2 regions of the Virgibacillus carmonensis genome follow, and region 1 is predicted to be linked to the other one. Evidence: predicted binding sites of a transcription regulator. Region 1 holds the regulator's gene; the other holds the start of a gene.
What was found. Region 1 encodes LexA, which represses DNA repair genes until DNA is damaged. Its sites were predicted from a motif close to CGAACATATGTTCG; they were not measured.

Region 1 (4,441 bases):
CACCGTCACTAATGAGCGCATACGTATGATGATCAATGATGGATAAATCATCTTTATTAAAAGTAGCTGCAAGATGCGCTTCTGCCATTGCCATACCAACTGACATAGCAATACCTTGTCCGAGTGGTCCAGTTGTTGCCTCAACCCCATCTGTATGATGAACCTCAGGGTGGCCAGGTGTTTTTGAATCCCATTGTCTAAAGTCCTTTAGGTCATCAATCGTTACATCATATCCTGCTAAGTGAAGTAAACTATATAACAGCATAGATCCGTGTCCGGCTGACAATACAAAACGATCACGATTAAACCATTTTGAATTTTTGGGGTTTTGGTTCATAAAGTCTGTCCACAATGTGTATGCCATCGGAGCAGCCCCCATTGGTAAACCTGGGTGACCCGAATTAGCATTTTCAATAGCGTCGATTGCTAGAGTGCGAATCGTGTTTATTGATAGTTGTTCTACGTTAATTGTCATGAAAAGTCTCCTTCCTTGTCGAAACTTGTTTTAATCCTATTCAATTCTATAATGAAATCCAAGTTGTAACAAGTACCATTTTATCCACTACTACCAAAACTAGTTATTTTTATTTTTCTTTTGTAGCTCTTTTACTTTTTTGGGGGTTACATCATTTCCTTCTGGGTCCTTTACTGTCATAGTTTTAAATTGATTTTTAAAAGATGAGCGAACGTTACCTAAATATTCTGTGCGTAAGGTTTTTTGTTCCTTCTTTTCTTCTTCCGTTAACCCCTCATTTTTAGCTTTTTTCGCAAGTATATTAATACGTTCTAATTTTTCTTTAGAAATCATGTTATTACTACCTCCCTAACATAATAGAAAAACTCGGCATCACCTCGTCTTTAATAGCGAATGCCGAAGTTTATCTTATACTTAAGTCCTTTAAACTTTTTATACTCCTCAAGTGAAAAAAAGCACGAACTTTATACTAGTCCCTGCTTTTTTATATTATCGTTCTATCCTTATTAATTCAAGTATTATGATATTCTTGAAACCTTCGATGTACGGTTGCTTTTGATACATTAAATCCAAGACCATTTAAAGTCCTTGCAATTTCTTCAAATGATAATTTGTTTTCACGTAATCGTACCACTTCTTCTATCGGAAAATCTATGCGTTGTCTACCAGAAGCCTGATTACGATTCGATAAATTTTTCCCAGGATCAAAACCCTCGTCAATCGCTTTATTCATCCCTCTTTTTATTTTAATATTATGGATTTTACGCTGGTATTCTTCGACAATGCCCACGATTTGTAAAACCATTGAATCTGATTCTGAAAGCTCTAGCTTGCCGTTATGAATCGCTGTATAGATAGGTATGTGAAGTTTATTAAGTTGATGAAATAGTGCAACCTTTGTATTTCCCCGTCCTAAACGCGTTTCATCTTGTATGAGTAAACAATCCGCATTCTGACTGGTGAAATGTTCAAGCATTTCAAAGACACCGTCCCGTTCTATTTCATAGCCGCTAGCCTGTTCTTTTATAATGGCTATCACGGTCATTTCATACATTTGCGCTAAATGTATTAACTCCTTTTCCTGTCTAGCTAAGGAAGTTTCCTGTTCTTTTTTATCTGTACTTACTCGACAATATAGTATCGTGTTCACTATTCATACACTCCAGCTATTAGTTTATTTATTAGAGGATGTTCAAAAAGCCACCAAATGATAAATGGCGAATCTCTTCGTTGAAAAAGCCGCTTCTACTAAGTGCGTGCAAGTCCGGCCCTCAAACTCTCGTGCCTCGACCTTGACGCACAGGACGTGCTGATGTCGACTTTGCAACAGGATAAGGAAAGCTACCCTGAAAATGCATCGCACGATGAAAATCGTCTTTGATTTTCGAGGACACCTAAGTTCTTAGTCGACTAATTCTGTGACTTTTTGAACGAGCATTATTGGTTAAGCACTTGTAATCATAGAGAAGTATAAAAACACTAACGTTAATGCAAAAGCTACTAGGTAAAATGCATCTGTTTTATTTATTTTATCAAACATGAAAATCAATCCTTTCTATTTACAAGAACCTTTGTTCGCGTCTAGTTAAAACCATACACCCGAACATACGGTCTTGTCAACTGTTTCTCGAACGGATGTTTGCTTTTTCTGGAAAATAGTGATAAACTATCAGTAATAAATCCTATGCGCGAGGTGTTAGATAGATGACAAAACTATCCAAAAGGCAAGAAACAATTCTTGAATATATTAAAGATGAAGTAAATAAAAAAGGTTATCCACCATCCGTAAGAGAAATTGCAGTAGCAGTTGGTCTTGCATCTAGTTCAACTGTTCATGGCCACTTATCAAGACTAGAAAGTAAGGGCTATATTAGAAGGGACCCAACAAAACCACGAGCAATTGAGGTATTAAATCTATCATTAGAAAGCAATGTTCCAAGGGATGCAGTTCGGTATGCACCTGTTATTGGTAAAGTTACAGCAGGTATCCCGATTACTGCTGTAGAAAATATAGAAGAGTTTATTCCGTTACCTAGTTCTTCTTCCTCCCCAGATGATAATATTTTCATCCTGATCATTCAGGGAGAAAGCATGATTGAAGCAGGTATACTTGATGGGGATATGGTAATTGTAAAACAACAAAACACCGCACAAAATGGCGAAATAGTCGTTGCTATGACTGATGAGAATGAGGCTACTGTGAAGCGATTCTTTAAAGAAAAAGATCACATACGGTTGCAACCTGAAAATGCAACAATGGAAGCACTAATCTATCAAAATGTAACTATTTTAGGTAAAGTAACAGGTTTATATCGAAATATCCATTAATAAGAACAAAAACGCAAGAGCCAGTAATGACCGTATGACCTGTCCCACGCAATTTGGTGGTTTAATCGAACCTCCTTTTCATTGAAGTGACCGATAGTGTTACAAAACTAAGCAAATAAAAAAACCTTGATGCAGTTAGGCTAGTCTGCATCAAGGTTTTTTTATTAATCGCAATTTGGATGGTTAGTAAAACTTCACCCTTTAAAAACGAGGTAAGAGAATAATTTCAGGTAGAACGGTCTTTCCAAGTAGGGGCAGATCAACTAACATTTAGTAAGGGAAAAGATAACCTCCACTGAATTTATGATATAAAATTATAGGAAAGTTAATATAATTATTTACAAAAAGATAAAATGAACAGATTGACGCATTAAGCAGAATAACAGTAAAGTTATGCATTAATCCTAAAAAATATCGACCAGTACAAAAAGTACATGGCCGACATAGTTTGCTTATTAAGGGATTTATAATTTTTAAGCTTTTTAATGACACGCTATGTCTGAAAACTTAATAAGAAGTCAAATATTGTTCTCTCTCCCAAGGATGAACAGTCGTTCTAAATCTATACCTTGCTTTTTAAGGCATTCAAAAGTTGTCAAAAATGGCGTGAAAACAACATTTAAAAAATCACCTTTTCAAATGTTTTTCTATTCTTTCAAATATCTGTGGGTGTTTCGTGGGTACTGTCGTGGGTGCAATAAAAAGTAAAGTGTACCCTTTGTAAAGGACATTTTATAAAAGGTTATGCTGCAAGGAGAAGGTGATTTCTGTATTGAACAGGGGTCATCTTCTTTAAGTTCCATGCATACGGCTGTTCAATTATTGCGCCCGATCGTATTATATGGTCAGCCAGTCATTTCTGGTTGACCTATTTTTTAAATAGGTTTTATGCTTAAGAGAGTCGGGGTAGGACGTTTGCGCCCGTGGGACACTGATCCCGTCCGTTATACTGTCCACCCCCTCCTTGTAGAAACATGTTTGAGGCTGGTTGGGACATGATCCCGTATAACAAGCGAAGCTATGACACTACAAGTGATATAGGGGCGTACCGACGAATCGAATCTATTAAAGGGGTATGATTTATATGGATCCTGTTATTGGCTTGGATGTTGCTAAAGGCGAGAGCCAGGTTCAAGCCTTTTTACAAAGAAAGCAAACGTACAAGCAAATTTTTAAATTTAACCATGATCTACCGGGACTTCACGCTTTTCATCACTTTTATCAAGAATTAGAAAAGGTCTCTGGTCAACCTCCGTCCGTTATCTTTGAATCTACTGGACACTACCATGAGCCTGTACTTCAATTTCTTGAAAGTCAGGACATAGTGTACTATTTGATTAATCCAGTGGTTTCTTTTGAGGCTAGAAAAACTAGTTTGCGTAAAGTGAAAACGGATAAAGCTGATGCGTTTCATTTGGGAGAGCTTTACTACAAGGAAGACCTTGAAGTCTATCAAAGAAAAACAGAGAAAGCTCTTAATTTGCGTCTCTTGACGAGACAACACCACAGTGCTTTAACAGAAAGCTATGTTGAGATTAAGCTTCAATTTCAAGTTGCTTTGGATCTTGGATCAGGTTTTCCCAGAATACCATAGTGTTTTTAGTGATCTTTATGGCAAGCTTTCACTAAACACTTTAT
Region 2 (4,441 bases), on a different contig from region 1:
ATCAAAAACCAGTCATACGTGGACATCGATTTATTTAACAACCTTAACTTTGTTGGCGTTTCCATACTTATTGGTTTATTTTTGCTTGTAGAGGCATTTTTAACATACCGGTTCAAGCGACGTGAGGCTTATCCGGACTTGGAGTTGGGACCAAGAGGGAAATGGATTGGTCTTCATCATCTTAGAAAGCTTAGCATTATCCCCTTTTTCACATTGGTACCGACTGGTTTAATCACTCCATTCGCATCCTATTGGCCACATATTTCAGTTAGCGGAGAAACCTACAGTCTGTTGCTAATTCCATTTATGATAGGTTTTAATCACTCCGTTAAAAGTCGGTTACCTGAAAAGGCTGCTAAACAACTTGGCAAAAAAATTGGCGTTTTAGGAATGCTGGTGTTAGTACTTGCTGTAGGAAGTATGTACTTCTGGAGTTTATCCATAGTTGCGGCTATTGTTGCAATTTTAGGACGTGAGTTTATCAGTTATAAACATCGTGTGATGGATAGTGGAAGACAATCCTTTTTCAGCAGGAACCTTCGGGGTTTGACTGTTATCGCAATTATACCAAATACACCTGCAGATAGACTTGAGATAAAGATTGGTGAAACAATAAGTAAAGTAAATGGGCAACCGATTCAGGATGTTAATGAATTCTATTACTTTCTTCAAAAGAGCGGAGCATTTTTTAAACTGGAGGTATTAGATATTGCTGGTGAAGTAAGGTTTTTACAGAGCGCCTTCTATCAAAATGATCATCATGAGTTAGGCCTTATCTTTGTAAAAGACAAATACCTTTCTAGTAAGAAGTATATAAATGCTAAATAAAAGCATCAGCCTGCCCGGCTGATGCTTTACTAATTATAAATTTGAAACCCAGTGGAAAGGGGGTTACATTTTCGGCCACGTCCAGCTCCGACGTACAGGACGTGGTGTTTTTATCGGCCAGTGCCCATTTCTCGGACCTTCTTGCGATAACGGTTCGACAATAGTCGAACGTCCTTATTACTTAAGGCTCTTCGTGTTTCCTTTAACTTATGGGGAAGAAGGACACGGCTGCGTGGGCACAAGTCATACGGCCAATAAACCGGCAACTTGCGCTTTTGTTCTGTTTATTCCACTTCTACTTTAAATTCCTTGTGGGTGTGGATTTTCTTTTTTTCTACATGTACTGTGATATGGTAGGTTCCTTTATCTTCTAGTGACATTTCTTCTCGATAGGTACCGGTTTCCGATTCGTTTAAATTCACATAATTGTGTTTTTCACTGCCGTCTTTCCAAACTTCCAAACGTACAAGCGCATTTTCTAGAGGTTCACTTTTGTGTGTAACCACTGCGACATAGGTGTTTGCCGCGTTAGCTGTAAGCGTTTCTGGTAGATGAAAATTAATTGTTGTGTTTCCATGATGGTGATGGTCTTCACTAGATTCCGCATCATCTTTTTGATCCGTTTTAGCTGCATCCGTATCTACTACTCCAACTTTAATTTCGGACTTAGGCATGGTATGCATGTTACGCGCAGTTACATGTGATTGAACATAATAGATCCCATTTTCTTTGAAGGTCCTTTCAGCAGTATAAACACCATTTTTTTGATGTTTGGCCTTGATCATCTGGCTCGCTGCTTTTTCTCCATTTTTCCAAACCTCGAATTCAATATCGTTTGCATCTTTAACAGCTTCCTCGCCTTGATTGACGGTTACTGAAAATGTAACAGCTTTATTGACTTCCGCTTTTTTCGGAATTTCAAGTTTCGCATCAATTGGTTCAATCATATCACCATCTGTATTTTTTGTTGATTCATCGTTTTTACCACAAGCGCTTAATAAAACAATAATTATTGTTAGAAACAAGAGTTTTTTCATACTAAAATCCTTTCAATTCATGTTGTTCTCAATTTCGATTATATAGGATTATAAAGCCACAAACAATTGAATCCTTTGTGAACGATTTTAAAAACGATAAAGTGGGTATTATTGATAATAGGATGCAAGCAAAAATATCGAATATTTGTTCGTGTTTATGTTAAAATTGTTAGACAAATATGATAGACTAGATGTAGGAATCAGAACGGAGGCTTGCTTTATGAAAAATAAATTTGACCTAGTGTCCCAATATAAGCCAAGCGGAGACCAACCAAAAGCTATTAAAGAATTAGTTGAACGAATTAAAGCAGGACAAAACCATCAAACATTGTTGGGAGCAACAGGAACGGGTAAAACATTTACCGTTTCAAATGTTCTGACAGAAATAAATAGACCAACGCTAGTTATTGCGCATAATAAAACTTTAGCAGGCCAATTGTATAGTGAGTTTAAGGAATTTTTTCCAAATAATGCTGTGGAATACTTTGTTAGTTTTTATGACTATTATCAACCTGAAGCATACGTACCATCTAGTGATACATTTATTGAAAAGGATTCAAGTATTAATGATGAAATAGATAAATTAAGACATTCAGCGACATCTTCTCTTTTTGAAAGAAATGATGTATTAGTCGTTGCAAGTGTATCATGTATTTATGGTTTAGGTTCACCTGAAGAATATGGGAGTCATGTTCTTTCACTCAGAATGGGTATGGAAAAAGATCGAGATCAATTGCTACATGATTTAGTGGATATACAATATGCAAGAAATGACATTAATTTTCAGCGTGGAACATTTCGTGTGCGCGGGGATTCAGTAGAAGTGATTCCAGCGTCGAGAGAGGAACACTGTATTCGGATTGAGTTTTTTGGCGATGAAATTGATCGGATTCGTGAAGTAGATGCGTTAACTGGAGAAATAATAGGGGACCGTGAACATATTGCTATTTATCCAGCATCCCACTTTGTTACGCGTGAGGAAAAGTTGAAAATTGCGATTAAAAATATCGAATCCGAATTAGAAGAACGGTTAAAAGTGCTACGATCTGAAAACAAGCTTTTAGAAGCGCAACGAATTGAGCAACGTACGAACTATGATATCGAAATGATGAATGAAATGGGTTATTGTTCAGGCATTGAAAACTATTCCAGACATTTGACGCTACGCGCGGAAGGGGCTACCCCATATACATTGTTTGATTACTTTCCAGATGACTTCTTAGTTGTGGTGGATGAGTCACACGCGACATTGCCACAAATCAGGGGGATGTTTAACGGTGACCAAGCTCGGAAACAGGTTTTAGTAGATCATGGTTTCCGGTTGCCATCAGCACTTGATAATCGACCGCTTAGGTTTGGGGAATTTGAGGAGAAAACGAATCAACTTATTTACGTATCAGCAACACCTGGCCCATATGAGCTGGAACACTCACCGGATATGACTGAGCAAATCATTCGACCTACAGGCCTACTTGATCCCAAAATAGACATTCGGCCAATCGATGGCCAAATTGATAATTTGATTGGAGAAATAAATAAACGGTCAGAGCGAAAAGAACGTGTCTTGGTAACAACCTTGACGAAAAAGATGTCGGAAGATCTCACTGATTACTTAAAAGAACTTGGAATTAAAGTTGCGTATTTGCATTCTGAGATTAAAACACTGGAACGGATTGAAGTCATTCGTGATCTACGTGTTGGAAAGTATGATGTATTAATAGGTATTAACCTGCTACGTGAGGGGCTTGATATTCCAGAGGTTTCCCTTGTCGCTATATTGGATGCAGACAAGGAAGGTTTCTTGCGTTCTGAACGCTCTCTTATCCAAACGATGGGACGTGCAGCACGTAATGAGCATGGTGAAGTTGTGATGTATGCTGATAGAATAACGAAATCGATGCAAGTAGCGATAGATGAAACAACAAGAAGACGCGAAAAGCAAACCGCCTACAATGAGAAACATAACATTACGCCTACAACGATTAAAAAAGAAGTGCGTGATGTGATTCGGGCTACTTTTGTTGCTGAGGATGAAACCGAATACGAAGAAAAAACGAAAAGCCTTTCTAAGCTAACTAAGAAAGAAAAAGTCAAGGCGGTTGAAAATATGGAAAAAGAAATGAAAGCCGCTGCCAAAGCACTTGATTTTGAAAAAGCAGCAGAGCTACGTGATATTTTACTTGAACTTAAAGCGGGAGGATGACAGGTACATGGCTAGTAAATCAATTGAGATTAAAGGCGCCAGAGCGCATAATTTAAAAAATATCGATATAACTATTCCCAAAAATAAACTAGTTGTTATGACAGGATTATCTGGTTCCGGTAAATCCTCTCTGGCTTTTGATACAATCTATGCAGAAGGTCAACGTAGATATGTGGAATCGTTATCAGCATATGCCCGTCAGTTTTTGGGTCAAATGGATAAACCTGATGTTGACTCAATTGAAGGTCTATCACCGGCTATTTCGATTGATCAAAAAACAACGAGCAAAAACCCTCGCTCAACGGTGGGTACTGTTACAGAGATTTATGATTATTTACGCCTGCTTTTCGCTCGTGTCGGTAGACCCACCTGT

Region 2: a site for LexA is predicted at 2,004-2,017, ahead of uvrB (excinuclease ABC subunit UvrB). Genes of this name have one in related genera too.

The regions. Positions count from the first base shown of each region.
Region 1 covers NZ_JBYQFJ010000005.1:199,829-204,269, forward strand. The annotation lists gene tkt (transketolase) at 1-475, opposite strand, end outside; gene AC3G7N_RS06250 (DUF896 domain-containing protein) at 575-808, opposite strand; gene AC3G7N_RS06255 (YneB family resolvase-like protein) at 987-1,625, opposite strand; gene lexA (transcriptional repressor LexA) at 2,180-2,803, shown strand; gene AC3G7N_RS06265 (hypothetical protein) at 3,548-3,670, shown strand; partial or broken gene AC3G7N_RS06270 (IS110 family RNA-guided transposase) at 3,888-4,441, shown strand, end outside.
Region 2 covers NZ_JBYQFJ010000002.1:79,544-83,984, reverse strand. The annotation lists gene AC3G7N_RS01720 (PDZ domain-containing protein) at 1-828, shown strand, start outside; gene AC3G7N_RS01715 (FixH family protein) at 1,113-1,865, opposite strand; gene uvrB (excinuclease ABC subunit UvrB) at 2,086-4,068, shown strand; gene uvrA (excinuclease ABC subunit UvrA) at 4,076-4,441, shown strand, end outside.